One region of the Paenibacillus sp. FSL H7-0690 genome, then DNA from elsewhere that is predicted to be linked to it. Evidence: predicted binding sites of a transcription regulator. Region 1 holds the regulator's gene; each other region holds the start of a gene.
The links. Region 1 encodes Rex, which represses fermentation and respiration genes when NADH is low (regulators of the CRP and FNR family bind a similar motif). Its sites were predicted from a motif close to TTGTGAAATATTTCACAA; they were not measured.
Positions count from the first base shown of each region.

Region 2: a site for Rex is predicted at 6,285-6,302, ahead of MHI32_RS03780 (flavocytochrome c). Genes of this name have one in related genera too.
Region 3: a site for Rex is predicted at 6,714-6,731, ahead of scfA (six-cysteine ranthipeptide SCIFF). Genes of this name have one in related genera too.
Region 4: a site for Rex is predicted at 2,240-2,257, ahead of adhE (bifunctional acetaldehyde-CoA/alcohol dehydrogenase). Genes of this name have one in related genera too.

Region 1 is NZ_CP150281.1:4,670,971-4,678,890, reverse strand. Features, by position in the region: gene dinG (ATP-dependent DNA helicase DinG) at 1-1,371, shown strand, start outside; gene MHI32_RS20615 (redox-sensing transcriptional repressor Rex) at 1,502-2,155, shown strand; gene MHI32_RS20610 (amidohydrolase) at 2,142-3,443, shown strand; gene MHI32_RS20605 (DUF5590 domain-containing protein) at 3,616-4,134, shown strand; gene MHI32_RS20600 (hypothetical protein) at 4,546-5,088, shown strand; gene MHI32_RS20595 (AAA family ATPase) at 5,081-6,583, shown strand; gene MHI32_RS20590 (3-hydroxyacyl-CoA dehydrogenase NAD-binding domain-containing protein) at 6,717-7,589, shown strand; gene MHI32_RS20585 (acetate kinase) at 7,586-7,920, shown strand, end outside.
Region 2 is NZ_CP150281.1:829,593-837,512, forward strand. Features, by position in the region: gene MHI32_RS03760 (YerC/YecD family TrpR-related protein) at 1-108, shown strand, start outside; gene MHI32_RS03765 (CbiX/SirB N-terminal domain-containing protein) at 112-882, shown strand; gene MHI32_RS03770 (diacylglycerol kinase) at 1,113-2,003, shown strand; gene rlmD (23S rRNA (uracil(1939)-C(5))-methyltransferase RlmD) at 2,067-3,632, shown strand; gene MHI32_RS03780 (flavocytochrome c) at 4,393-6,183, opposite strand; gene MHI32_RS03785 (histidine kinase) at 6,456-7,920, shown strand, end outside.
Region 3 is NZ_CP150281.1:837,980-845,899, reverse strand. Features, by position in the region: gene MHI32_RS03815 (DNA cytosine methyltransferase) at 1,159-2,514, shown strand; gene MHI32_RS03810 (hypothetical protein) at 3,432-4,439, shown strand; gene scfB (thioether cross-link-forming SCIFF peptide maturase) at 5,022-6,416, opposite strand; gene scfA (six-cysteine ranthipeptide SCIFF) at 6,539-6,688, opposite strand; partial or broken gene MHI32_RS03795 (hypothetical protein) at 7,079-7,456, opposite strand; gene MHI32_RS03790 (response regulator) at 7,509-7,920, opposite strand, start outside.
Region 4 is NZ_CP150281.1:4,971,173-4,979,092, reverse strand. Features, by position in the region: gene MHI32_RS22025 (carbohydrate ABC transporter permease) at 1-325, shown strand, start outside; gene MHI32_RS22020 (extracellular solute-binding protein) at 458-1,924, shown strand; gene adhE (bifunctional acetaldehyde-CoA/alcohol dehydrogenase) at 2,333-4,954, shown strand; gene pflB (formate C-acetyltransferase) at 5,209-7,470, shown strand; gene pflA (pyruvate formate-lyase-activating protein) at 7,688-7,920, shown strand, end outside.

The DNA.
Region 1 (7,920 bases):
CTGTATAAAGATAGCCGAAACGGACAGCTCCCTGCTCTGCGTCAAATATTACAGTCGTCAGGCAGTGAAGAGGCTTCAGAATGGAGCGGAGTCATCGATCGGATCTACCCGGATCTGCTTACTGTCAAAGAAACCTGGGATGCACTCAGCGACAAGCTGTTCAGCCTATTGCCGGAACGCAGTGATGCAGGGGCAGGAGAAGCGGGACAACTGGTTATGCGGTTGCTTCCTGCCCGTAAGCCGAAGGATTGGGATGAATTGGTTGCGCTAGAGAACACTATGAATCTGACGTTAAGCGACATCATCCGTAAGGGTGATAAAATGCTTAACGAGATGCGTGACCAGGAAAGCCAATCCTCAGCAGACAGCCTTGTTACTGATATTAGCGGTTTATTTAAAGATTTGGCTTCCATACGTGAGCAAGTAAGATTCTTTATGGGGCTGAATGACGATAATGTAGTATATTGGCTGGAGGCAAATGGAAATTACCGCAGCAAATCCCTACAGCTGTATGCCGTCCCTGTGGATGTTAGCAGCCAGCTTAAAGAGTTGTTCTTCGATAAGAAAAAAAGCATCGTGCTTACCTCGGCGACGCTATCTGTAGATAAATCTTTTCAATTTATGATTGATAATCTCGGACTTAACGAAGCTGCAGAAGAGGGACGTCTAATGACCTCACTCCTTCCATCTCCCTTTAAATATCGCGAGCAGGCACTGCTAGTTATACCGCGTGATTTTCCTAGTGTGAAGGGGAGTGTGGGCGATGCTCGATTTGTCGATACACTCGTACAGTCATTATCGGAAGCTGCTAAAACAACACGTGGGCGGATGCTGGTTCTGTTTACTTCTTATAAAATGCTGCGTCAGGTATATGATCCGCTTAAAGAGGCTTTGGCCTCACAAGAGATTACGGTGCTTGGTCAAGGCGTGGAAGGTGGCAGCCGGAGCAAGTTGATCCGCCGCTTTCAGGACAGTGCAGCATCCGTATTGCTGGGGACGAGCAGCTTCTGGGAAGGTGTAGATATTCCAGGTGAAGCACTGACTTGCCTGGCCATCGTGAGACTTCCGTTTCAACCACCGAATCACCCGTTGGCGGAAGCGAAGTCGGAGTTATTGCAGGCCCAGAAGAAGAATCCGTTCATGAAATTATCTGTTCCTCAAGCGGTTATTCGTTTTAAGCAGGGATTCGGAAGACTGGTTCGCACGGCGCAGGATCGTGGAATAGTTATTGTTTATGATACAAGGGTTATTGAATCTCATTACGGGAAGTATTTCCTTTATTCATTGCCTGGTCCCAAAATGGAGCATATGCTTACTGATCAAATGGTCCCTCGCATAGCGGAATGGCTAGAGGATGGCGGCGCTTCTTAAAACGCTCGTCTTCAGTTTAGCTCCTCCTTATCCTTAAGGGCGGTGTGTTACAGTCCCGTCCTTAATAAGGAGAGGTAGACGTTTGAATATGGATTTTCACAAGAACATTACTATTTTTAGGAGGAAAAATATGAAATCGGATAAAATATCAGAAGCCGTTGTTCGCAGACTGCCTGTGTACTTGCGTTTTTTGAATGATCTCCAGAATCGCGAAATATTAACAGTTTCCTCTCAGGAACTTGGGCAAAAGCTTGATCTTAATCCCGCACAGATTCGTAAGGATTTAGCATATTTTGGTGACTTCGGCAGAAAAGGTATCGGCTATGATGTAACGTATCTTATTGAGAAAATCCGTCATATCCTGAAGCTGGATCAACAGCTTAATGTAGCTTTAGTTGGAGCAGGTAATCTCGGACATGCCTTGTCTAATTACAATGCATATCTCAAAGATACTATGAAAATCACGGCTATATTTGATTCGTACGCTCCTAAGGTTGGACGTAAGATCAACTCCCTTACTGTGCAACCGATGGATGAACTAGGCAGCACAATTCGTGAGCAAGGTATTCGCATTGGCATTATTACCGTACCTGATTCAGAAGCTCAAAATGTAGCAGATATCCTCATTTCTTCTGGGATTGAAGCGATTTTGAACTTTGCCCCTGTGATTCTGAAGACACCACCGAATATCCGGGTGCATGCAGCTGATTTTACAACTGATCTGCAAAGTCTTGCTTATTACTTGCGGGATGGAAAGGAAGAAAGTGAACATGAACAACAATAAAACGATAATTAAGGGCGGGTATTTTCTGACTCCGGGAACGGATGAGCCGGTTCTGAGTGGATATATGACTATTGAAGATGATTTAATCACTTACATAGGAAAAGAAGAGCCTCAGATGGAAGCTGGAGTGCAAGTGGTTGATGGCAGCCGTCTGCTGTTCATGCCTGGACTTGTAAACACACACGGTCATGCGGCGATGTCTTTGCTGCGTGGATATGGAGATGATTTAGCGCTACAAGTGTGGCTTCAGGAGAAGATGTGGCCAATGGAGGAAAAGTTCACCGGTGATGATGTATACTGGGGAACCTCCTTATCTGTATTGGAAATGCTGAAGGGTGGAACTACGACCTTCCTCGATATGTATGATCATATGGACCGAGTAGCCGAGGTAGCTGAGTTATCAGGTATCCGTTCCGTATTGATGCGTGGTGTGATCGGGTTATGTCCAGAGGATGTACAGAATCACAAGCTTGCGGAAGCGATTTCTTTTGCCCGTAACTGGCATGGAAAGGCTGACGGTAGAATTACTACTATGATCTCGCCACACGCCCCTTATACTTGCCCTCCTGACTTCCTGGTTAAGTTCGTGCAGGCAGCGCATGATCTGGATTTACCGATGCATACGCATATGTCCGAAACGAAACGTGAAGTGGAACAAAATGTGGCGGATTACGGGTTGCGTCCTGTAGCTCACTTAGAGAAGCTTGGAATGTTCACACGTCCCTCGATAGTTGCACATGGTGTTCATTTAAATGATGAAGAGATTGAGATCTTGGCTCGCCATAATGTGGGTGTATCTCATAATCCGGGCAGTAATTTGAAGCTGGCTAGCGGAGTGGCTCGGGTTACTGATCTTCTAAAAGCTGGTGTGAAGGTGTCTCTTGGCACGGATGGCGCGGCAAGCAACAATAACTTGGATATGTTTGAAGAGATGCGGCTTGCAGCTCTCATTCATAAGGGTGTCAGCGGTGATCCAACGGCTGTCCCTGCTCCAGAAGCTCTGCGTATGGCTACAGAATATGGCGCGAAGTCCATCTTTTTAAATAATGTAGGCAGACTTGCTGTAGGGATGAAAGCTGATTTCATTGCTATTGATATCGATCAGCCGCATTTGCTGCCACACACAGATCTGTTGTCTCATGCAGTTTACTCTGCTAGCGCTAAGGATGTTGAGCATGTGTGGGTGAATGGTAAACAGGTCATCAAGCATGGACAATGCTTAACCCTGGATGAGGAAGCTATCCGGCGTAAAGCGCAAGAAGCCTTCGAAGGTTTATTGAAGCGTTAAGTCTGGAGAATAACGAATAAATAATAGGCTGTGACTTTTTGCTTTTAGCAAAAGTTGCGGCCTTTTGTGCATTTTTAAGACTGGGAAAGCTAGAAAATTATGAAATTTTGGATAAACACGCGGGTGTGTTATATAATCAAAAAAGATATATTACTAGAAAGGGAGCTGTACCTTGAAGAAAAGGAAAAAATGGATCCTCCTGGGGTCAGTTCTGATTCTGCTCCTGGGGTTTGGACTTATCCAGTTCTATGCCTATATTATGAAAGATCAATGGAACGAGCGTGATATCGCTAAGGATGTTGCCAAAACCAGAGCGGGTCTAACAGAGGTAACCAAAGCACAAAAATCGGTTTGGGATGAAAATGCAGTGTACTGGGTATTAACTGGGAAAAATGAAGCCGGGACTGCTCTTATGGTCTGGGTCCGCTTTACGGTAGATGGAAAATTTGCTGAAGGCGACGACGCAGTGTTTGCTGAGGAACTAAGTAAAGGAACCTCGGAAGCCCAAATACGCGGCATTATCAAAGCTGATCTTCCGGACATAACGATTGAACGCTTGCTGCCGGGAGTATATAACGGAGAGTATGCTTGGCAGCTTTTTTATAATCAGAGCGGTCGGTATTATTATCAATTTTATCGCTTTTCGGATGGGTCCCGAATGGGCGAAGGTTACAGTTTACCTAAAAGTTAAGCTGAACATAAGGAAATTAAGGGTGGCATAGTAAACAAGCGAACTTATTATAAGTTCGCTTGTTTACATTTATTTGATGTACAAAAGTGATATACTAAGTGATATACTGAATGGGTAGTTATCACCGAATATTCTCTTAAATTCACATGCGAAAATAGGCCGATTGATTAAAAATCAAGGCCAGTTTTGTCGAAAGTGAGGAATTTATTTGGTATTGATGGAAATATTTAAAAAATTAAATTTTAAATATATTCACATTTATTTTGAAATTAGTATATACACCTGTGATATACTACTACTTGTAATTAGGAACAGCAATAAGAGACTTCAGTCTCTCTGATGAGCTCTCAAGTAGCTATAAATTATTATAATGAGCTTTATATTTTGTCATCTTTGAGAGGAGGACGTTTCTTGAAATTACGTCTTGTACCTGTGCTGATAACGTCTCTACTGTCGGCTACTCTATTGTTTGGTGGCTTCTTTTTGTATCGTCAGTTTGCAATGCAGGAACCACTTCAGAAGATTGTATCTCAATATGAGGGCGTCAATAATTCTCATATCAGTATTAACCGCAATGAGGTCACTTTGAAACTTGATCTCCAGCCAGGCACGAAATTACGTGAACTGGTTCAGTACGTCTCCCAAGAAGGAAAATCGATGATTGATGGACGTACACTAAAACTTGATGTAGAACAGAACTCCAGTGAACTGCTGGATGAATACTGGGATAAAGCGATGTTCTCTGTAGCCGAAGCTATGGAGAGCCGTAAATATACACTTATACCCACAGAACTTGATGGACTCAAAGCGCAATATCCACAATATAAAAATGTGATAGCCTCAACAGAAATTGATGACAATAATGTCTATGTAAGCTTGAGTAATGGAAAAGAAAGCAAATTTATTATTTTGCCGCGTAAACCTGCGACATTGGGGGTATGGAATAATGCCTAAATACCTTAAAGAAATTCTAATCGGATTTGTTCCTGTCTTGTTTATTTTTATGGCTTTTCTAGGCATTAATATATTCCCGATTGTAATTGCTGCTGGGATGCTCACGGCGTTACTTATCATTGCTCATTTAAGAGGCGGACTTGCGGTAAATGCAGGTGCCGGGAAGAAACGCAAGAAGGATGGACCTTCAAAGCTTACTTTTGAAGAAATTGGCGGGCAAGACAATGCAAAACAGGAGCTTCGTGAAGCGTTGGATTTTTTGATCCGGCATGAGGAAATCAGCAAATTCGGGATTCGGCCTTTGAAAGGGATTCTGCTTACAGGCCCTCCAGGAACAGGTAAGACCCTTATGGCTAGAGCAGCAGCACATTATACGAACTCTGTATTTGTGGCAGCATCAGGCAGTGAGTTTGTAGAAATGTACGTAGGTGTCGGTGCCGGCCGTATCCGCGATTTGTTTAAGGATGCCCGTACCCGCGCCCTTAAGGAAAACAAGCAAAGCGCTATTATTTTCATAGATGAAATTGACGTAATTGGCGGAAAGCGTGAAGGCGGACAGCAGCGAGAATATGATCAGACCTTGAATCAGCTGTTGACTGAGATGGACGGGATCTATAACAACGAAACACCACGCATTCTACTGGTAGCAGCCACTAACCGTAAAGAAATGCTTGATTCAGCATTGCTGCGTCCTGGCCGGTTTGACCGTCATATTCAAGTGGACATGCCTGATAAAAAAGGCCGCAGATCGATTCTCGAATTACATGCCAAAAATAAGCCGCTTCATGCCAATGTGAACCTCGATAAAATTTCCGAAGAAGCCTATGGTTTCTCCGGTGCTCAGCTCGAAAGTGTTATGAATGAGGCAGCAATTTATATGATGCGTGAGGAATTGACAGAGGTTGAGCAGCGGCATCTGTCGATGGCGATTGACAAGGTTATGATGGGGGAAAAAACGGACAGAGAAACAAACCACGAAGAGAAAAAGCGGGTGGCAATCCATGAATTGGGACATGCCATTATGGCTGAGCTGCTCCGTCCGGGAAGTGTCAGTCAGGTTACGCTGACTCCGCGGGGGCAAGCCCTTGGTTATGTACGTCACAATCCTCAACAAGAGCAGTATCTGTACACTAAAGATTATCTAGAAGATCAGATTATGATCGCACTTGGTGGAGCGGCTGCAGAAGAAATGTATTATGGCGGACGAAGCACAGGTTCGCGTGGCGATTTTGATCAGGCCCTGAATATTGTCGAAACCATGATGAAATCCGGATTGACTTCGTTGGGTATCGCCAAGCTGGAAATGGTTACTACTGAAGAGCTTATGAAGGAAAACAGTAAAATATTGGATGAATTGATGGTACGTACTCACGACCACCTTGAAAAGCAACGAAATGTATTTGATTACTCCCTTGACATTTTAATGAAGGAAGAAGTGCTCTCTGGAGAGCAATTTCGATGTCAATTTCGTGACAGCGTGCGTTTACCAGCATAAATATTTATGCTGGTTATTTTTTTTTACTTTTCAGGCATGCTAAGATATCATTATATGTCGGGCTTTATAAATTTTTGCGACAGACAAGGTACAATACAAAAGTATAGATACCTGAAAGGATGGAGACTTTTTTATGAATTTCAAGAAAATTGGTGTCATCGGCGGTGGCACAATGGGACAAGGGATTGCCGAAATGCTGGCAGCCAAGGGCCTGGATGTATTGCTGGTGGAGAAAACCCCTGAGAAACTGGACTACTCCTACGAAATGATCGAGACAAGTCTAGATAAGCAACTGGAGAAATGGGCGATCACTCAAGCTGAGAAGAAGCTGATTCTTAGCCGTATTCAAAAAGTGACACATTTCGCAGAGCTGAGCTCTTGTGACATGGTTATCGAAACAATCGTTGAGGATTTAGAAGAAAAGAAAAAAATATTGAATCAACTGGATCAAGTATGTCCAAACCACATTATTCTTGCCAGCAATACGTCAACACTTAGCTTGACTGAACTTGCAAGTTCTACAATGTATCCGGAACGCGTGATCGGAATGCATTTCATATACCCTGTAGCTAAAGTGGATCTTGTTGAAATTGTACGCGGTCTGAAAACTTCAGATGCTACTTTTGAAGATACAAAATCCTTTGTTGATGAAATTGTTGAGAAAAAAGGTGTAATGATTTATGAATCCCCAGGATTTGTAACATCACGCCTCATTTGCTTGTTTATCAACGAAGCTATGCATGTACTGCAAGAGGGCGTTGCCTCCGCACAGGATATTGACGATGCTATGCGTATTGGTTATCAATTCCAATATGGACCGCTTGAAATGGCTGACAGATTTGGTCTGGATTCGGTTCTTGCTGCACTCGAAAATATGTTCCGTGAATATGGTGAGCTGAAATATCGTCCTTCCACGATCCTTAAGAAGATGGTGCGTGCAGGACAATTAGGTATGAAATCAGGCGAAGGCTTCTTCCAGTACGACAAGGATGGTGACCGTATATGAATATTCTAGTAATTAACTCCGGTAGTTCTTCTTTAAAATATCAATTGTACAATATGGCTGATGAATCCGTTTTGGCTAAAGGTTTGGTGGAACGTATCGGGATGGATTCCTCCATTCTGAACCATAAACCTACTGGTAAAGCTGAAGTAACAGAAGTAAGTGAAATTTTGGAGCATAACACAGCGATTCGTAAAGTTCTAGCTTGCCTAACGGATAAAGAGCATGGCGTTATTGAATCCATTAAAGAAATCAATGCTGTGGGTCACCGTGTAGTACATGGTGGTGAATTCTTCAAAGCTTCCGCACTTGTGGACGCTGATGCCAAGACTAA
Region 2 (7,920 bases), 3.1 Mb from region 1:
ATCGAAGCAGAGACAGGAGCAAGCACGGCTACTATTTCTCGTGTAAAACGTTGCCTGAACTACGGAAATGATGGTTATAAATTAACGCTGGAACGTTTGGGACGCTAATTTATGGTACCGGGCGTACTTATTATCAGTCACGGCTCCCGCGACGAGGTTTGGGTGTCGATTGTGGAAGAGGCCGTAAGCGAATTATCGCTAGATGAAGAGATGCCAGTGGTGGTCTCTTTTTTAGAGCTGGTAGAGGGCCGTCTGATTCAAGATGGAATAAATGAACTGGAACATGCAGGGGTCACAGATATAATTGTGATCCCATTGTTCGTTTCCTCGGGTAGCACACATGTCGATGAAATAGAATATGCACTAGGGGCTAAACCTGCACCTGAACGTGAGACCGATTTAGAGCCGTTCCACGTGAAGGCTAAGGTTCACTATGGTTATCCTGTCGACGATGACCCGGACATCGCTGTGATGATCTGGGACAAGCTCCGTAAGCTGTCTACGGAACCGGAACGTGAGACAATTCTGCTAGTGGGTCACGGCAGCATCTATGAGGGCTTCCGCCAGCGTTGGCAGCAGGGCATCTCTTCACTGGCAGGACGTGTACGTGAGGTGAGCGGCGTAGCAGCTGCCGATTACGGTCTGCTGAATCCGGACAGTGTAAGAAGCAAAGTGGAGTATTGGCAGGAGCAGGGTCACGAGGTTTTGGTGGCGCCGCTTTTTTTGAGTGAAGGTTATTTCACTAAACATGTGGTTCCGAACAGACTTAAAGGGTTAACCTATAAGTATTCTGGCCAGACGCTTTTGCCGCACCCGCTTCTTCCGCATTGGATTGAGAGACAGGTAGAGACACTCCTCGAACAGATTCGAAAAAAGAGTTAAAAAGCTTCCTTTTTAGCCCACTTAATCATGAAAAATAGTGCCCATTTCCGTGGATAATACGGGATTTGCTGCATAGACATATATATAGTTATTTTTGCCTAATAAGGTGTCGTGAATTGTTGTATAATGGAATATTTACGATAAATGTCCTCTGACATTGATTGTAGTGGTCCGAATTAGGTATAATCAATTAGGTTATTCTATTATAAAAAACAGGTGGCGTTCCGGTAATGAAAACTGCGAGATTGATTTATAATCCCACTTCTGGACGGGAAGAAATGAAGAAGCGGCTCGCCGACATTTTGGACCGGCTGGATACGGGTGGCATTGAAGCCTCCTGCCATGCAACGACCGGAGAAGGCGATGCTATGTTAGCTGCTGCGGATGCAGTAGAGCGCGGTTATGATCTAATCATAGCAGCCGGTGGGGATGGCACTTTAAATGAGGTTATCAATGGTATGGCGGAGAAACCTAATCTCCCCCCGCTTGGCGTATTGCCACTTGGGACTACCAATGATTTTGCACGTGCGATGGGGATCCCGAAGAATTGGGAAGATTCCGTTGATTTGATCCTTCGTCAAGAGTCGCGTCCGATTGATATCGGTAAAGCCAATGATCGTTATTTCATTAATATAGCAGGCGGTGGCAGTCTAACCGAACTGACCTATGAAGTTCCCAGTAAGCTGAAGACCATGATAGGGCAGCTTGCGTACTATTTAAAAGGTATTGAAAAAATGGTCAGCCTATCTCCTCAGGAACTAATCATTCGTGCCAATGGGCAGGAGGTTATTCATGATGAGTTCATGCTGTTCCTGATTGCAAATACGAATTCTGTCGGCGGCTTTGAAAAACTTGCCCCCGGCGCTCGAATCGATGACGGTCTGTTAGATGTTATTGCGGTTAAAAAATGCAACCTGGCAGAGTTTGTCCGTTTGGTTAGATTGGCCCTTCGTGGCGAGCATTTGCAGGATAAAAAGGTTGTGTATTTCCGTACAGATGCAATGGATGTAATCTCTCCAGGGCATGTCCAATTGAACTTGGATGGAGAACTTGGCGGAGAGCTGCCGGGTCGTTTTCGGATTTTACCGCAGCATCTGCGGATTTTTGCTCAGAATAATTAGGGTTGTTTGAAAGTAAGAGTGGGATTATACAGCGATGATAATGAAAGAAGTGAACAATAAATAATGAGTAAACACCGCAGTGGACGCAGCACCAGCCGCCCAGCCGGCAAGGCGCCTGTCGCCGGACTGCCTGTGAATAAAAATGATGAGGTTATGCTCGATATTATCGGCATGACCCATGAAGGTGAAGGGGTAGGCCGCGTAGAAGGCTTTACCCTTTTTGTGCAGGGAGCCCTTCCCGGAGAGAAAGTCCGGGCAAGGGTGCTCAAGACCAAAAAGCAGTATGGCTACGCCAAACTGCTGAATATAGTAGAAGCGAGCAGCGCCCGCATCGCGGCGCCTTGCGAGATCTATGACCAATGCGGCGGCTGCCAACTGCAGCATATGGACTACACTGCTCAGCTGGCGTGGAAACGGCAGCTGGTGGTGGACAACCTGGAGCGGATTGGGAAGCTTCGGGTGAGTGGTGGCGGGGATAGCGGAAAGAGCAAAGAGAATGAAGCTGTTGAGAGTCAGACGGACAGTGCCAACTATGGCGGCATTGCAGATGGTACGACTGATGGCGCTGGAGTAGCTCATACAGATGGCATTCTTGTCCGCCCGACACTCGGCATGGACGAGCCTTGGCGTTACCGCAACAAGGCTCAGGTACCAATTGGTGTAACCGAAGGCGGTCTTGTAGGAGGCTTCTATGCACGCGGAAGTCACCGTATCATCGATATGGAAACCTGCTTAATCCAGCATGAGGATAATGATGACGTTGTGCGCAAGGTGAAAGACATCGGCAGAGAACTTGGCATCTCTGCTTATAGTGAAGAAACCGGTCGTGGCCTGCTGCGCCATGTCGTCGTGAAGAAAGCTTTCCGTACCGGTGAAATGATGGTTGTCCTCGTAACCAACGGCCGCGACATCCCACACCTGGACGCCTGGCTCGGCAGCATCCGCGAACAGCTGCCAGATGTAGTCAGCATCTGCCAGAACGTCAACACTCAGCGTACGAATGTCATCTTCGGTGGCGAAACCCGCGTCCTGTGGGGCAGAGACGTCATCTATGACTACATCGGCGATGTACAGTTCGCTATCTCAGCGCGTTCGTTCTATCAAGTGAACCCGGCACAGACTGAGGTGTTGTACGGTAAAACCGTTGAATATGCCGGACTAACTGGCAACGAAACGGTTATTGATGCCTATTGCGGCATCGGTACGATCTCCCTCTTCCTGGCACAGCACGCAGCCAAGGTATATGGAGTAGAGATTGTGCCTGAGGCAATTGAGGATGCTCGGGCGAATGCGAAGTTAAATGAGATGAAGAATGTAGTGTTCGAGGTTGGTGCCTCTGAGGATGTAATCCCTAACTGGAAAGAGCAGGGGATTACGGCAGATGTTATCGTGGTCGATCCACCGCGTAAGGGCTGCGATCCGCGGTTGTTAGAGACGATTCTGGCTATGAAGCCGGAGCGTGTGGTGTATGTGTCGTGTAATCCATCGACACTGGCAAGAGACTTGCGGGTGCTCGAAGATGGCGGATACAAGACAGTGGAGGTAACTCCGGTGGACATGTTCCCGCATACGGTGCATGTGGAGTCGGTGGCTTTGTTGGTGAGGGATGTAACAGAAGAATGTAAATGAAAACAAGGCGAAGTCGAGAGCGCAGCTGCAGCAAGAGTATGCAATGACCAGTCATATTCGCCCGGAAACTTCGGACACTGAAGTATTACGAAACGCCGAGCAGAGGATAATATCATAAAATATATTTGTAAAAATTTTGGCGAGTAACATAAAACGTCTATTTTTTGTGGACGAGCGCGGGGAATTAAATTTTATCAGGGATTTCCCTGAAGCGTTCGCCAACCACATATCTGCATAATAAAGCTCTTACGAAGTAGGTCTATGCCTATTATCCGTGAGGGCTCTTTCTCATTTATTAATGATCCTGCAAAAAGTCAGCCCCATATGGAACCTTCGAGGGTACCATATGGGGCTCTTTTTGTTTCCGCAAATTGCGGAAGCATGGCGCAGGGACAAGTTCCTGCGCTTTTTCACATTCAGTTAAAGGAGAGAAATGCAATGAAAGCAAAAAACAAAGTGGAATAATATTCCTTTTTTTGGAACGATAAAAGAGCAGCGAGTTAGACGAGCGTAGCCCCTAGGCTCCACCATAAAAAAATCGTGAAGATCATCGTGGTCACACTTTTGATCACAGTGCTTATTTTTTTCATGCCGATGACACGAATACATAGCAAACCGCCCTGTTCGCATTGTTGCTAACAGGGCGGTTTGCTATGTCATAGAGGGCAGCTTGAAAGTTAGAGTCAACCTGCACTTTACGAACTATCTTGCACGTTTTTAAGGCTAACTTATTAATAGAGCAGTTACACAAAAAATAAGATTACTCTGCTACAACTTGTTTGCCTGCAATCCGGCCGAATGTGAAGATATCAGCGATGGCATTACCGCCAAGACGGTTTGTACCATGAATGACCCCTGTTACTTCACCTGCAGCGAACAACCCAGGGATGACTTCGCCTTTTTCATTCAAAACGCGAGTCTTCTCGTCGATCACCAAGCCGCCCATTGTATGGTGAACGGAGGGTACAGCTTTTTCGATGTAGTAAGGGCCTTTTTCAAGAGATTTCAATCCACCGCGATGTTTGAAATCAAGGTCTTTACCTGTTTTCGCATAATCATTTACTTTATTAATCGTTTCTTTCAAAGTGTTCACGTCAATTTTAAAGAAATCAGCGGCCTCTTCAATCGTATCGGCTTTAAAGAGCAAGCCTTGTTTAACGAGTTGATCGTATTCGTCTTGATGAACTTCGATCGTTTTACCGATATCCTCAATGCCTTGATTCCATAATTGATACGTATATCCACCCGTTTGGGCAAGAATTGCTTTAGAAATAACGTCACGACGTTCTAATTCCTCAACGAAGCGCTTGCCTTCTTGGTTAATCAGGATTGCACCATCGAAGCGGGAGTCTGCAACCAGAGAAATAACACCTGTCTCGGGATTACAGATTGGATACGTTTGAATACTCTCCATGTTTGTCAGTTTGGCGCCAATCGTTTCTGCCATAACGATACCGTCACCTGTAGATCCTGGTGTATCGGTAGTCATATATTTTTCATCCATTGTAGGGTTATACTTCTTACGCATCTCTACATTGGATCCAAAACCACCGGTAGTGATGATGACGCCTTTGTTCGCATGGAATGTGATCTTGTCGCCAGTACCCGAAGTCGCAGTTACACCTGTTACTTTGCCGCTTTCGTCCTTCAGCAAGGTTTCGGCTTTCATATTCGTTTTGATCGTGATTTGATCAGCGTCTGTTTTGGCTTTTAACTTAGTAATCAATTCAACACCTGTATGACCTACAGGAATCAACGCACGTTTTCTGGAATGGCCACCAAATTGGAACAGATGATCAGGTAAGAACTCTACCTTGATATCATCGCGCAGCCATTCGGCAGATGCTAGAGCATTGTCGGCAAGAATACGAACCATCTTTGGATCCCCGAGATTGTCTCCGCCTTTCATCGTATCATTATAGAACAAGTCAGCCGTGTCATCTGTGATGCCAAGAGCACGTTCAACCCAGTTGTCAGGCGCATTCATCTCACCACCGGAGATCAATGTGTTGCCGCCAACAGCTGGCATTTTCTCGAGCAGAACTACATTAGCTCCAGCGCTCTTCGCTTCGATAGCCGCACTAAAGCCAGCACCCCCGGCACCGATGACGACAACATCATAGGTTTGCTCGACTTCTTCTTTGTCTTTGCTTCCACTGACTGCAGCGCCAGCGACAAGGGTAAGTCCAGACTTCGTAATTGCATCTTGAATGGCTTCGAGATATCCTTTGCTTGTAACTGTAGATCCGCTAATGGCATCAACTTTTGCGCTGTTAGTTGCCATGACATCTTGCTTGAGCTGCGTATAAACAGGTTCTGCAAGTACTTCATTTTCCTTATGCTCTGTCACTTTAATGTCAGTGATCTTGTTATCTAATAAGGAAACTTGTACTTTGATATCGCCATGTTTACCTTGCCCAACTCCTTCAAAGACTTGAACTCCGTTTGCATCTGCAGCGGGTGCTGCATCTTTACCGCCGCAGGCAGCAAGCGTGAACATAAGACTGAGGACTAGTAGAATAGATAACAGCTTTTTCGTGTGAGTTCGCATAATATCTCCTTCATTCTGTTGTGGATTGGTTACATACACTAGGGAGAGGAAGATTTGCTAGGCAAATCCTTTATCTCTAGCCTAGACATGAATGTTATTTCATGTGAAAATATGCACAAGACCTATTATAGATTTAGTACAGCATTATGTATTTGCACAGATTAGTGTTTTTTTGTCTTTTTCGGGCATGTAAGAGACGGATATTGTGAAGGGCTATGATTACAATGAAATCAATTCACTTAAAAATCACGTTAATCGCAGGAGGCTGCTTCTTGCTGCTGTTCGTTGCATTGCTTGTAACAATATATTTGGAGATGAACCATACGGTTGTCCCTTTGAATAAGAACTTAACGCAGCAAGTGGTTACTGCACGCAGCGACCAGATTGATTATTGGTTTAATCAGCGCATTGGAGAGATAGACATGCTTGCTTCTCTAGCTTCGGACCATCAGTGGACACGAGATGAATTGCTGCAAGAGTTCGATAAGTTCGAGGCGAAGAAGCAAGTAGAGTACGAATCCATACGCGTGGTGGATATTCACGGAAATTCCTGGTCAGCAAGAGACAAGCCTTTTTCGATACTAAACCGACCCTACTATCGAAAACTGCTGAATTCAGATTCCAATTATGTGGTGAGCAATCCGATCGTATCCAAAGCGAATGCAGCCGAAATCGTCGTCATTCTTTATCGCGTGAATCCATCGGTGAATGATGAGGTAGCTTATATTGCCGCAGCCGTCTCCGTCAAGAAGATGAGGGAGATTGCTCAAGATGTAATGCTATATGACCAGTCAGGCCAGCTTATCGTCGATTGCAGAGAGCTGGGTGAAGAAGATGGAGCGGAGGATACAGCAGATAAGAAGAACATGAGTGTATTTGAGGCTCCAATTCAAAATGTGGAAGGCTGGAAGTTAGTACTCAAAGTACCGAATTCAAGTCTATCGTTAGCGGTGATCAAAACCCAGCGGACTGCATTGCTGGTAGGCGTTCTTATCGGTAGTGCGTTTATCGTCTTTCTGGTGCTGCTTGCTTCTTCCATTATTCGTCCAATTCAGTCGCTTCGCCAGGTAATGGAAAATGTGCAGAACGGCAACCAAACCATACGAGCAGATGTTACGCGCTCGGATGAGATCGGCGATCTTGGACGAAGCTTCAATGACATGCTTGTTCAATTATACGCTGTGGAGCAGGACCGAAAGGAGATGGAACTCAGACTGATTCATGAGCAGATCAAGCCGCACTTTTTATACAACACATTGGATACGATCCAGTGGATGGCAACGGAACATGGAGCAGACAATGTGGTGGAGATGGTGGAAGCGCTTAGCGCGTATTTCCGATTAGGGCTTGGCACAGGCAGTCCATACATTCTGCTTGATCAGGAGTTGTACCATGTCGAGAGTTATCTTCATATTCAAGGTGTGCGATATGAGGAGATTCTGGACTACGAGCTTCGATATGATGAAAAGCTTGATCAGTGCCAAGTCGTTCGCTTCATGCTGCAGCCTTTGGTGGAAAATGCGATTTATCACGGGATTAAGCCACTTGGGGATCAAAAGTGCAAAATTTCGATTACAGCATATAAACAGGCCGATTATTTGGTCATTAAGGTTGAAAATAATGGGGTTATGATTCCGGAAGAGAAGCTTGAGCAGATAAATCAAGCCCTTCTTGATGATACATATGATCGTTCTGCCACAGGCTTTGGGCTATACAGTGTAAACCATCGCATTCGAC
Region 3 (7,920 bases), 3.1 Mb from region 1:
AGAAGTTCGCTTCTATTCTCAAAAAAATGGACATTCAGCAAGCAAAATCAAATAAAAAAGCACTGGATGAAAAACCGTTGAGTTTTTCTCATCCAATGCTTTTCTTTTGTTGTTTTTTTCACAGTCTCTTTATTCAATCAAAAGAGATGGTTATATCTTGTTTAATTGCAACTTATTTTCGATTGACAAATCAGACTATTCATAAAGAATTCACACTCAAGCTGATAACATATCTGCGTCTACTTGAACAAAATCAATTTCCTGCTTAAATTCTAGGTACTTATATTTTGCCATACGGTCAATTTCATTTAAAACAGCTGTATAAAGTTAGGATCACTTAAATTAGGTACAAGAGATCTTTGGTCTGCTTCGTCTCTGTATCCCCATGTAACAAATCAAAAAAAGTCGAATGGTAGTTTGTATCGTCCTCATAATAAAGGCGTAACATAGTTTTCATTATTGATTCTCCCATATAAGATAAACAGGTTACATATTCTCTAGATGCTATCATTCATTGGATGAAACGTCTGTCAGAAATCTTTCACCACATGTAAAAATGCTGATTGTCTGACAACCAGCATTTTTGTGACGCTATCAATCTCAAGATCATCCGGATGAAATATATTTTTTTTAAAACTGTATGTCCAAATTCTCGATCCCCATGCTTGGTAGTTGGTCTGTAAAAACTAGTTTTCATATTAACAATATTAGAGTTCAAACATACATGTGAATCCTTCAAGATTTTATATTCTGTTACCTGAGGAAGATTGTCATAATTAACAATATCATATTCTCTTAGAATCGTTCTTAAAGGATCTGAAGCATCAATGATACTTTTTTCAAGCATTGTTGAAGTCAGTCTAATTAACGCAAATTCATTCCTACAGTATTGTTGAAGCAATTGAATTTTCTTTTATTCTTCCTCATTTGGTAAGAAGTATGGATTCATTTTCGCCACCTTATTTTTCCTGTTGTATGAGTTCCATTTTAACAGCTATAGTATTCATTTACGACATTGTTTAATATTTTTTGAAATCTATCTACGGATTTATAAAGCTAACGTCTAAAATAAGAACATATATTCGTAAAAACCCCGGACTTTTTGCTCAAATTCAATTATAATAAAGTTAATCTAGTTTGAATGAAGAGGTGCATTATATGAAACCAAATGCTATTGATCTATTTTGTGGTGCTGGAGGAATGAGCGAAGGCATTTTACAAGCAGGATTTCATATTCTATTTTCAAGTGATATCAACGAAGATGTAGAAAAAACTTATAGAAATAGACACGATCAACTGGGTCTTATTCAAGGCGTGAACACCTTCTTTAAAAGGGCTGATATTCGTGAACTACCCTCTAGCGAAATCATAAATTCAATTCAGCAACTTAAAATGTTTGAAAATAAATCATTACCAAAGATAGATGTTATTTTTGGAGGACCACCATGTCAAGGATTTAGTCGTGCCGGACAAAGAAAAAAAGATGATCCACGTAATATGCTATTTAAAGAGTATCTAAGAATTATTAATGACTTGAGACCAAGCTATGTTGTTATGGAGAATGTTGAAGGTTTTAATGATACACGACTTGATGGTTTTATTGGAGTAAACGGTAGGGTGTATCCAAATAATAGTTTAGTTCCTGAAATACTTAGAAATGAATTCGATGAAATTGGATACAATACTCTTACTCCACAAGTATTAGATTCTTCTAACTTTGGGGTACCGCAAAGAAGACGTAGAGTTATTTTTATAGGTTACCTAAACACCGTTCACCCACCAGCATATCCAATACCAACTACTCCTAACGAGACAGATAAGATCACTGTTTTGGACGCTATTAGTGATCTTATTGTAAATCAGAATAGTAAACTCACATTAAAAAAGTCATCAAAATATCAAATCGAATCTCAAAGAGGTCGTACAAGGACAACTTCCGGAAAATCAGTTGAATACAATAGTGAGGTTTATAATCACGATCTAGCAAAACATAATGAGATAATAACGGAGAGGTTTTCTCTGTTTCGAGAAGGGGAATCATCTGCAGCACTAATAAGAAGAATTAGATATGAAGGAATAGATCTTAGCCACTTCCCTTCATTATTAAGTCATTGCGAATCCAAACTAGCCGACTATACAAATACAGAAATTATTAATCTGTTTAAAACCGGTAATATTAGTGATGAGTTTCTAGATATATTGCTAACAAAAAAAAGTAATCGATTCAGATTAAATAGAAATAGTGTCGCACCTACAATGGTCACTTTACCAGATGACTACTTAACTCCCTTTGAAGATCGTATTCCGACTGTCAGGGAAATGGCTAGAATCCAGTCATTTGATGATAGTTTTGAATTTTTAGGTAAAAGAACTACTGGTGGTCCAAGACGGAAGATTGAGGTTCCTCAATATTCTCAAGTTGGTAATGCTGTCCCTCCTCTATTAGCTAGAGCTATAGCTCTAGAGATAATGAAAGCTCTAGAGCTATATCAGCCAGTTTATCAACTTTCATAATTATAAATAAGTTCCTCAAATTTGAGTTCCATCTTGAAAAAAACAGCAAGCTCTTGAGCACCATTGATTAATTTCTTTATACCAATAATTCAGTCGGATGGTCTTAACTTCTTCCATCTGAACCTTGTCAGCATAAAATTTATAGGCCGTTTAGAGGGTGAGATTATCCCACTTCCTAAACGGCTTTTTCTATTATCCAATTTATTGAGTATATTAACTGATTTTTTTCAAAACCACTTTCCCTTACGGTCTTTTCTGGTTGATGACTTCTGAGAGGACGAACTTGTTCTCCCAGCGGAGAATTCAATGAGACTCTTGAGAAGAGAAGAAGAGCAAGGAATTTGATATATTGAGCGAGATAAAGTATTCTTTGTATATTGTAGGAGTTTATTACGTAGTAAGAAATTTATTCACTATTTAAGCTATAGATTCTACATGTATTATATATTACTCAGTGCAAACTAGCTTAAAAGCGGAGACCGCAAACTAGCTTAAAAGCGGAGACCGCAAACTTAAATGAATACTCAACTGCCCATCCGCTTAAACCTCAATCATATCCGCTAAACCTTATAGCATATAAGGACGGATAGGTATTTCGTAATATTCTAGAGACTGTATTACTTTATTAATAGTTCTTCTTATATATGCTTTTTGATACATTCCCAACTGTACATGTATATTTGTGTACTTTTTAAAGTATAGATTAATCTATTAATTACAATATGGAAACAAGATTCGAGAAACCCTTCGTACATACACCACAAGGTAATTTATCGCAAACGAATTTATAAGTAATCCTCTCGCAAAAAATCGCTTCTTTTATTAACGTATACTCCAATTAAAGATTTGAGGATATTTCACATTATACTATTGGATTGGCTTCGGATATATTAAAATAAAATGGAGGGTAGAAATCTATGCCTGCAAATCTTAATACAGCATTAAATTTTCTCGAAACTCAATGGTCTTCAATCACAGAAAATAAAACAAAAGGTGTTTTAGCGGAAATTAGATTTATATCTTATTTAAATACAGCTAGTGTATTACCTCTATATGACTATATTATCCCCGGAGGATGGATTATTACACCAAGTAAGAATACTATCGTTTCCATTCCTACGAATAATCGGATAGTAATAATCCCCAATTTCAATGAATTCTCATGGACAGGAGCTATATCTCGACATTCATTAACTGCTCAAGTAATTGCACATAGCTACTTCAGACAAGCTGGAATGCATGTGTATTTTGCCGATATTGATGTACCTATAACGCCAGCGTTAGAGGTAACTTTCCAATCACCATCTGCGGGAAGCTATCCTACAACCTACGATCTAGTATTTAAAAAAGTTCATAAGGATGGACTTATCAACGTTCCAGTAACCGATGTTATGGGAAATTTTCCATCGAGAGTAGGTTTAAGAGGGTTGAGATCGTATGCGTCAGGTAGATTAAATAGAGCTGTTTTACCATGGACAAGTACAGGTATAGTTTCGGAATTATTTTGGAAGGAGTATTCTAGATATTTCTTACAAAGAAAATATCTGGTGTCCAATAATGATTTAGACTTTTTTATAGTTAGTAAAACCGGGAAAGCGTACCCTTTAGAATTCAAAAGTAAAGCTAGTGTTAAAGATGATAATTCTGTCGGAGAATGGTTTGGATTAGATGATGGTACCTTTGCCAAATTATCCTACTTTGTTTCGATAAGTAATAATATGGATGCACTTTTTGTTGTTGAAGAAATAGATGATACAACATCTGTACACATTGAATGGTGGGGAATTAAATTTTCCGAGTTATTAAAAGGGTGTAGTTGGGTTACTCAACCCGGTGGTAGAGGAATGGGCGGTGGGGCTACATCTACAATTAAGGTGCCAAAATTAATCTTCACAAAATTAATTGATCTTTTGCCGAAATTATGATAATTAAAAAATATAGTAACATATAAATAAGCAATTTGTTCTCTAGTTATAGAGTAATAAATCGTTTATTAAAGCATTTTAATAAAATAATAATTTTAAAAAAATGAAATATTATTCTTTTTTTAGTCCTTAGTGACATCGTTTGCTAAAATACGCATTGGCCAGTCCTTCTCCAATCAAATCTTTACGAAGCCCTATCTAACAAAAAAGCGGATTCATTTTCAGCTCCTCAGCCCAAACACCTATGTTGCCGGCTCTGTAAAGGTCGCGAGTATGCTTGTCACATCCACTTTTCCAGTCTTGCTCGTATGTGATTGGAGCATCCGGCTAATATGTCCCAACCTCAAAACCGGTATCAAACCATATTCGGATGCCGTTTCAACAACCCTTGAATTCCAGCTATTCGCTGCTACATCTGCAAATGCTATCTTCCCTTTCCCAAACTCCATTCCCAAACCGCATACGATAATTGCCGCGAACTTTGTTGGAGTACTATCTGCATTCAGGTAAAAAAACCGAGAAATAACACCTTATTTTGAAGTGTCTATTTCTCGGTCATAGTATATTCACCCGTTATTTTAATTAGTTAGATTGCCCTTCCATCGCTCTAATAGATTCATCCACCTTCACCATCATGGAACATTCGACTCTTTTGCGGAAGACGTCACAGCTGAAATCATAGGTTCCGACCAGGGAACCCGTCGCGTGCAGTGCATTGGCTGGACAACCACCGCTGCAGTAGAGTTTAGCCCAGCAGTCCTTGCATTCCGGCTTCGAGTAGCAGTTGCTCTCTTGGAATTGACATTGCAGCTCAGGTTGTGTGATGCCATCCCAGAGGTTCCCCATGCTATACTCTTCATCCCCTACGAACTGGTGGCAAGGAAAAAGCTCTCCCCAAGGGGTGACGGCAAGATATTCGGTTCCTGACCCACAGCCAGTGATTCTCTTCTGGATGCAAGGTCCTTCCGAGAGGTCTAGCATGTAGTGATAAAAGGTAAAACCCTTGCCTTGTTCACCGCGACCGATCATTTCCTTCGCGAGAATTTCGTACTGGTTGTATATCTCCGGCAGGTCCTCCTCGGTAAGTGCATAGGGCTCCTTTGGATCACAGATGACCGGTTCCATCGAAATTTTGTCAAAACCAAGGTCTGCGATATGAAATATATCGTTGGTGAAATCGACATTGTTACGAGTGTAAGTTCCTCGTACATAGTACTCTTGGTCTCCGCGCTTACGAACGAATTCCTGGAACTTCGGAAGAATATGATCATAGCTGCCTTTTCCGTTAACCGTTTGGCGAAGCCGGTCATGAACCTCTTTTCTTCCATCCAGGCTTAATACGACATTGTACATTTCCTGATTTAAAAACTCGGTGACCTCATCGTTCAGCAGCATCCCGTTCGTCGTGAAGGTGAAGCGGAACTTCTTTTTGTATTCTTGTTCTTTGCTTCTTGCATAAGCTACGATCTGTTTAACCACTTTCCAGGCTAAAAGTGGTTCCCCGCCGAAAAAGTCAATGTCCAGGTTTCGATGATGACCTGAGTTTTCAAGCAGGTAATCGATAGCTTTTTGTCCAACCTCATAGCTCATGATTGCTCGATCTCCGTTGTATTTCCCCTGGCTAGCGAAGCAATAGTCGCATGACAAATTACAGGTATGCGCAACATTGAGGCAGAGTGCCTTAACATAAGTTTTCCGTTTTTTTAAATCGAGCGAGAGGTTCTCATACTCATCTTTTGTAAAGAGCTGTCCATCATTTATAAGCTCCTCGATATCCGCGATGGTTTCTCGAATGTCGCTCTCGGAAATGCTGGAATCATCTTTATATTTATCCAACAGCGTTGTCACGATTTTGTCGACAGAAGTTTTCTCATAAAGCGCTATAATTTCATATGCTAGGTCATCAACAACATGCACCGAGCCACTATAGGTATCGAGCACGATATTGTATCCGTTTAGTTTATATTGATGAATCATACTTACTAATCAAGCTCCTTTTGCACACAAGTAGAAACGGCTTCGCCATCCTTTAGGGATAGTATCCATTTCTTAAAAATAGCCGCCCATCAGCAGAGCAATGGGCGGTAAAATTCCGAATCCTATCTGTTCATTGCATTTTCACACTTCTGGTTTGCAACGCCGCAGGAAGTTTTACAAGCGGACTGGCAAGAGGTCTGGCATGCGCCGCATCCGCCGTGTTTTGCGGTATCCATCAGTTTGCGGGTGCTCAGTGTTACGATTCTTTTCACGATAAATAACTCCTTCTGTAATTTCTTGTGATCACTTTCACTTAATTTCCATGGAACATCGTAGCAACATCACGCAGGTACGTCTATGATGCCTGTCACCTAGCAGAGCAGAGAGGGGTTAAACATAAGCATCAACACTAATTTTCGTGCAGTCTTTCATGCTTGTGATCGTAGGATGCGGCAGCGGGAACCAGAGTCAGAGCAATGCTAAAAAAGTGAAACAAAAAAGAGACGGCAATGATGCCATCTCTTTAACAACATTTTTTCTCATACTTGTCCGTAAAGTCCAATAAATATAAGGATTTCATAGCACTGTATCCTTCCTTACCAGTAGAGCGACACTCTCCACATACGTGGGTGGACAATGTGAACAAACTTATATGAGGAGCCCTAAGACACTTCCAGACAGTTTATCTGCTCTTGACGCCTTAGTTCATAAAAATATTGCACAATTGGATGCTTTAACTTCATCTTCTCGCTCATGTTTAAAATCCGCTTTTTCCCAACTCGTCGGTCCAATAAGGCTAGAATATTCAATAAGATATCGTCGCTTTCTAAGCTCTCCTCTATGGAAATAGATAAATACTTAGTAGCTATAACAATAAAGTTCGATTTACTTAATAATGCCTGAGCTGACAAAAGTTCCTTTGCAAGTTCTGATATTTTTCTGCTTCTTGCAATGACTATTAGCCGATCCTCCGGGATGATCCCCTTACTATCTTTTCTAACCGCTTCAATTTCTTCATGGCTGATAGGAATTTGAAGATCTGAACCGAGCATAACATCTATGGCGTGCTGCAGAGGGACGAGAATAACCCTCCTATCCATAACCGAACGGATGCTTTTTGTACTCTAAGGGGCTTGAGCCGACTCTATTTTTGAACACACGACTAAAATAGTACTGGCTCTTATACCCTACCTTCACGGCCAGATCCCCGATTTTGATATTCGGCATTACGTCATCCAGAATCTCCTTCGCCTTCGATATCCGAAGCTCGGTGACATAGTCAAGGAATGAAGCACCGATTTCTTGCTTCATACGCTTGCTAAGATAGGTTTGGTTGATATGAAATAGCGCTGCTACTCGAGTAATAGACAGCTCCGGATCCTGATAATGACTGTCAATATACTCGGTCACTTTTTGGATAAGCACTGTTCCATCCCCTGTATACCCGGGAAGCTCCCGCTCCTTATCCACCCTGTCTTCATGTGAATGCAAAGGATATTTTACC
Region 4 (7,920 bases), 300 kb from region 1:
AGCCGCGCGGATTGACGGCTCCTCTGAGCCGAGAAGCTTTTTCTCCATTGCAGTGCCATTGTCGGTTCCGATATTTGCTACGCTGGCGATCTTTATCTTTTCTACTGCATGGAATGACTGGTTCTGGCCATCTCTGGTTATGCACAGTGAAGAGAAATATACGCTCGCGACAGCAATCTATAAATACGTTATTAATGTAAAGGCACTTAATACGAATATTAAATTCGCTATCCTATTTATCGTATCGTTGCCGCCGATCCTTGTCTTCCTGATCTTCCAAAAGTTCATTATGCGTGGCGTCGCATTATCAGCAGTTAAGGGATAAGCGCGGATCGACGAATTTAGTCACGGATCGTAAACATGCACATGAAAGGAATATAAATGCACCTCGTTTGTAAACGATTTCTCTTTTATGATCGATATGTAAGATAACTATGAATTGAAAAGGGGAGTTTCAATGCGTAAGTACTCTAGCGTGCTACTAAGCCTCCTTGTGGCCGGATCATTGTTAACCGCATGCGGCGGTAACAACAATAACGGAAACACAACAGGAAACAAGGAAGGGGAAGCGACTACTGCGCCAACGAATGCTGCAACAGATAATGCTGGCAGTGCTACAGCAGCGCCAACTGATGATATCACACAAAGAAAAGTGACCATCAAAATTCACTATCCAACCCCTGACCTAACCGAAGTTAGAGCACAGGAAGATGACAAGATCAAACGTTTCCAAGAGGAGTATCCGAATGTTGAAATCGTCAAAGACGATTGGCAGTACAATGTAAGTGAAATCGGCATCAAAATGGCAGCGAATGAAGCTCCAACCTTCTTTAACACTTACGCTACAGAAGCAAAATTCCTAGTTGAAAAAGGCTGGGTAGCTGACATTACGGATCTGTGGAATAAATACGAATTTAAGGATCAAATTAACCCGGTTCTCCAAAATCAATTTATCATTGACGGAAAAGTATTCGGCGTAACTCAAAAGGGTTATGTAACAACCACAATGATCAACAAAAAAATGTTGGATGAAAAAGGCGTTGCTGTTCCATCTATGGATTGGACTTGGGATGATATGCTGAATACCGCGAAAGGTGTAGCTGATACCAAAAAAGGGATTTCCGGTATTGCTCCAATGGGTAAAGGGAATGAAGCAGGCTGGAACTGGACCAACTTCCTGTTCGAAGCTGGCGGTGAAATTCAGAAGATTGAAGGCGGTAAGGTTGTAGCTACTTTTAATTCTGAGGCTGGGATTAAAGCGCTGGATTTCTACAAGAAACTTAGATGGGAAGCAAACGCGATTCCTCAGGACTGGGCACTGGGCTGGGGTGATGCTGTAGGCGCATTCCAACAAAGTCGTACAGCAATGGTAATGGCTGGATCTGACGGTGTTATTGAGCAAGCGTTGAATCAAGGCGGTCTGAAACCAGAAGATGTACTTACGTATCCAATGCCTGCGATGGAAAAAGGCGGAAAACACACTGGGGTACTTGGTGGTGACTACCTTGTAATCAATCCAAATGCAACACCAGACGAGCAAGAAATGGCATTCCGTTATATTACATTTGATTACTTCTCAGATAAAGGTCTAGAAGCACTGGATGCGGTTCTGCAACAACGTACAACGGATGGCAAATATTTTATTCCGCCGCTCTTAGATTACTATTCTGCAGATTCTGACTTCGGCAAGAAAACAAAAGCTGTGTATGATAAATATACTAATGTATATCAATACAGCCCTGATATTTTAGGCTTGCTGGACGGTAAACCGGAAGCGCAATACAATACACAGGACTACTACGCAACCATGTCCAATGTAATTCAAGAACTGTTCTCCAAAAAAGGAACAGATTCCAAGACACAGCTTGAAGCTGCTGCAAAAACAGTGCAGGAGAAATTCTTCGATACAATTAAAGTAGAATAGGCAAGGAAGGACAGAACCGGCTCCATTAGGAGTCGGTTTTTTTATGTTTATATTATTGATATTTTTATAAATCAACACGACGGATGGCTTCCGACTTTTTTTTAGAGGGTCATGAGAAAAATAGAGTGTCAACAAAATTAGATTTGCATTTTTAAAATATTTTTGCGAGCGGAAAGGTAGGAAATGGGTATCGGTTCTTGTCTTTTTAAACATAAACTTTAGATTTAAGGAATAATAAAGCATAAATAATGGTAAAAAACCTATAATATGATCGAATGAAAGCGCTTTGAAAACAAATCAAAAAAACTTTATACTTTGTGAAAGATTTCACTATACAAGGTGGAAATGATGTGATAAGATAAATGTGTAGAGAAAAACAACCTAAAAATTGACAGGAGGACGAGGGAGATGGCAGTTAAGAACGAAGTCGCCGCCCAAGTTAAACAAACTACCGCTGAAGAGTATATTCAGACTTTGGTGGATAAAGCGAAAAAAGCACATGAGGCATTCATGGCGCTGGATCAAGAGCAAGTTGACACAATCGTTCATGCAATGGCGTTGGCTGGACTCGACAAACATATGTACCTCGCTAAATTGGCTGTAGAAGAAACTGGCCGCGGGGTTTACGAAGACAAAATTACTAAAAACATCTTCTCGACAGAATATATCTGGCACGGAATTAAATACGATAAAACAGTAGGCGTTATTGAAGACAATGCTTATGAAAGCTTCCAAAAAATTGCTGAGCCCGTCGGAATTGTAATGGGTATCACACCGGTAACCAACCCTACATCCACCACGATGTTTAAAGCGTTGATTTCGATTAAGACACGGAACCCTATTATATTCGGTTTCCACCCATCTGCGCAAGAGTGTAGTGCAGCAGCTGCTAGAATTCTTCATGATGCGGCTGTAAAAGCTGGCGCACCTGAGAATTGTATCCAATGGATTGAAATGCCAACGATGGACAAAACAAACGCTTTGATGAACAACCCTGACGTTGCACTTATTCTCGCAACAGGCGGTTCTGCAATGGTAAAAGCAGCTTATAGCTGTGGTAAACCAGCTCTTGGCGTAGGTCCTGGTAACGTACCTGCATTCATCGAAAAGAGCGCGGATATCGATCAAGCCGTAACGGACATCATTCTTTCCAAAACATTTGATAATGGTATGATCTGCGCTTCCGAGCAAGCTGTTATTATCGAAGAACCAATCTTCGATCAAGTGAAAAAGAAAATGATCGCTAATGGCTGCTACTTTGTTAACAAAGAAGAAGCTGCCAAACTTACTAGCGGCGCTATGAACGTTGATAAATGTGCGGTTAATCCAGCAATCGTTGGACAATCCGCAGTGAAAATTGCTGAAATGTGCGGCATTCAAGTTCCTGCCGGCACTAAGATTCTGGTAGCAGAACTTGAAGGTGTAGGCACTAAATATCCATTGTCCGCTGAAAAATTGAGTCCTGTGCTTGCTTGCTACAAAGTTAAAAACGCAGATCAAGGTATTGAACGCGCAGCACAAGTTGTTGAATTTGGTGGTATGGGCCATAGTTCGGCTATCCACTCCAACAATGAAGAAGTAATCATGAAGTTCTCTAACCGTCTGCAAACAGGACGTATTCTCGTTAACTCGCCTTCCACTCATGGTGCGATCGGCGATATCTATAACACTAACATCCCTTCGTTGACGCTGGGCTGCGGATCTTATGGTCGTAACTCCGTGTCGCAAAACGTTACAGCAATTAATTTGATCAACGTGAAAAGGGTGAATCGTCGTACCGTGAATATGCAATGGTTTAAAGTACCTGACAAGATCTATTTCGAAAAAGGCGCTACTCAGTACCTGACCAAAATGCCTGATATCACACGTGTCGCAATTATCACTGACCCAATGATGGTTAAGCTTGGATATGTTGAGAGAGTTGAACATTACCTGCGTCAACGCCAAACTCCTGTAGCAATCGAAGTGTTCTCGGAAGTTGAACCAGATCCATCAACAACTACAGTTGAAAAAGGTACTGCAATGATGAACAGATTCCAACCGGACTGCATCATCGCACTTGGCGGTGGTTCCCCAATGGATGCTGCAAAAGGAATGTGGTTATTCTATGAACATCCAGACGCAGACTTTAATGGTCTGAAACAAAAATTCATGGATATCCGTAAACGGGTTTACAAATTCCCTAAACTTGGAAACAAAGCTAAGTTTGTAGCGATTCCAACTACTTCGGGTACAGGTTCGGAAGTAACATCTTTCGCAGTTATTACCGATAAAACAACTGAACAACACACTAAATATCCTTTGGCTGACTACGAGCTAACTCCAGACGTAGCTATCATTGATCCAGAGTTCGTATATAGCTTGCCAAAAACTGCTGTAGCTGATACAGGTATGGACGTATTGACACATGCCATCGAAGCTTATGTATCTGTTATGGCGAGTGACTACACGGATGGTCTGGCAATTAAAGCAATCCAATTGGTATTCCAATACCTTGAAAAATCGGCTCTTGAAGGCGACAGAGTTGCCCGTGAAAAAATGCATAACGCATCAACACTTGCTGGTATGGCCTTTGCTAATGCTTTCCTGGGTATTAACCACAGCTTGGCGCATAAATGGGGCGGTCAATATCACACTGCTCACGGTCGTACTAATGCGATCCTTATGCCACACGTTATTCGTTACAATGCTAAGAAACCTACGAAGTTCGCTTCGTTCCCTAAATATTCACATTTCGTAGCTGACGAGCGTTATGCAGAAATCGCCCGTATTCTGGGATTGCCAGCTCGCACAACTGAAGAAGGTGTAACTAGCCTGATCAATGCTATTCGCGACATGAACAAAAAACTGGGTATCGAAGAATCCTTCCAACAATTGGGCTTTGATCCTAAGGATTTTGAATCCCATGTAGATTACTTGGCTGACCGTGCATTTGAAGATCAATGTACAACTGCCAATCCTAAGCTGCCGCTGGTATCTGAACTCGCAGATGTATATCGTAATGCTTTCTACGGAAGATTTGATAATTAATATTTGGTTAAGTAGATAATAGGATGGTTGTGGATTAGATATAAGTGACAAATATCACCGGAAAGGTGATATTTGTCACAGTCTATTTATAGAAAATAAACTAAAATGTTTATATAAACAACGGTCCCATATATGGAACAATGATTGTGAATTTTCGAACAACCATATTTTTCTTGGGATCACGAGACACGGGATCAACCTTCAAGCCCGCGATCTCTACAAATATAATATAAATATAGATGGAGGGATTTAGCATGTCGGTGATTGAAAAAGATGTACAAGAAGTGAAATCCGGTTGGAGAAGTTTTACAAAAGGTAAATGGTCCAGAAAAGTTGACGTTAACAACTTTATCGCAAGCAACATTAAGCCTTATGAAGGAAACGAAGAATTCCTCGTAGGACCTACTAGTAACACAACTGAACTGTGGAAGATTATTTCCCAATTGAGCAAGGAAGAAAGAGAAAGAGGCGGCGTATGGGATGTTTCCCTAGATACTGTCTCCACAATCACTTCACATGCTCCAGGCTACATTGACAAGGACAAGGAACAAATTGTAGGCGTACAGACTGATGCTCCTTTCAAACGTTCCATCCAGCCATTCGGCGGGATCAAGATGATGGTTGATGCTACGAAGGCTTATGGCTTCGAGCTTCCACAAAACATCGTTGACATGTTTACGAACATTCGCAAAACGCATAACCAAGGCGTATTTGATGCATATACACCAGACATGAGAGCTGTGCGTAAATCCGGCGTAATTACAGGTCTTCCTGATGCTTACGGACGCGGACGCATCATCGGCGACTACCGCCGCATTGCTCTGTACGGTATTGATTTCCTCATTAAAGACAAAAAACAACAACAAACTGAGCTTGAAGTAGATTCCATGACTGAAGATATCATTCGTTTGCGTGAGGAGCTGTCCGAGCAAATTCGTGCACTTGGCGAATTGAAAGAAATGGCAGCTGCTCATGGTATGGATATTTCCAGACCGGCGACCAACTTCAAAGAAGCTACTCAATGGGTATACTTCGGATATCTGGCAGCAGTTAAAGAGCAAAATGGTGCGGCGATGTCCCTGGGCCGTGTGTCCTCTTTCCTGGACATCTATGCAGAACGCGATATTGCTGAAGGTACTTTGACTGAAGAACAAGTACAAGAAATCGTCGATCATTTCGTAATGAAACTGCGTATCGTGAAATTCTTGCGTACACCTGACTATAATGATCTGTTCTCCGGCGACCCAACATGGGTAACTGAATCCATCGGTGGTATGGCTGAAGACGGAACAACTCGTGTTACTAAGAACAGCTTCCGTTTCTTGAACACCCTGTACAACTTGGGTCCAGCTCCGGAACCAAACTTAACTGTACTGTGGTCCGAAAAATTGCCTGAAGCCTTCAAAAAATATTGTGCTAAGGTTTCCATCGAAACTAGTGCAATTCAGTATGAAAATGACGATGTAATGCGTCCATACTGGGGTGAAGATTATGCGATTGCTTGCTGCGTATCTCCAATGCGTATCGGTAAACAAATGCAGTTCTTCGGTGCTCGTGCCAACCTGGCAAAAGCATTACTGTATGCTATCAATGGTGGTGTGGATGAAAAATCCGGAGCACAAGTTGGACCGGAATTCCCAGCGATCACTTCTGAATATCTGGATTATGACGAAGTAATGAAACGTTTCAAACCGATGATGGAGTGGTTGGCTAAGACTTATGTTAACACTTTGAACATCATTCACTATATGCATGACAAATATTCTTACGAACGTATCGAAATGGCGCTGCATGACCGTGACATTCTGCGTACGATGGCTTGTGGTATTGCTGGGCTGTCCGTTGCAGCTGACTCACTAAGCGCAATTAAATACGCCAAAGTAAAACCTATTCGTAACGAACAAGGTATTGCGATCGATTTCGAAACAGAAGGCGAATTCCCTTGCTACGGTAACAATGACGATGCTGTTGACAGCATCGCAGTAGAATTGGTTGAAACCTTCATGACTATGATCCGTAAAAACAAAACATATCGTGATTCTGTGCCGACTCAATCGGTACTGACCATTACTTCGAATGTAGTGTACGGTAAGAAGACAGGTACTACACCTGATGGACGTAAGAAAGGTGAACCTTTCGCACCAGGTGCTAACCCAATGCACGGACGTGACAAGAAAGGCGCCTTGGCTTCCCTGAACTCTGTAGCTAAACTGCCTTACTCCGATGCACAAGATGGTATCTCTAATACGTTCTCCATCGTACCTAAGGCACTTGGTAAAGACGAGGATTCCCGTAAGTCTAACCTGGTACACATGATGGATGGATACTTCCATAACAACGCTCAGCATTTGAATGTTAACGTATTTAACCGTGAACAGCTGATGGACGCTATGGAGCACCCAGAGAACTATCCACAATTGACTATCCGTGTATCCGGTTATGCAGTTAACTTCATCAAGCTGACTCGTGAACAACAAATGGATGTAATCAACCGTACATTCCACGGTTCGATGTAATTTGTTCCTGTCATGAAGATCTTTGAATTAGTACTACTATTGAAATAATTGCAAGGAAGATACCGCCCTTGTCTCAAGGGCGGTAATATCTTGTTTGAGAATTGTTAAAATTTTAAATTTTATTGCCGCGATATAGGGATATGACAGTCTCAAGGACAGGGATCTTCATCGTTGAAAAAGGGACTGTTAGTCTGGCGTGGCGAAAGGATGACATCCTATGATTAAAGGTCGCATACATTCTTTGGAAACCTTTGGAACCGTTGATGGACCTGGTATTCGATTTGTCTTATTTATGCAAGGCTGCTTGCTGAAATGTCAGTATTGCCATAACCCTGATACCTGGGCTTTAGATGAAGGTAAAGAAATGACTCTAGAAGAAGTGCTTTCGGAAATCGAGCCATATATAAACTATTATCGTTCATCCGGTGGCGGGTTAACTGTATCCGGTGG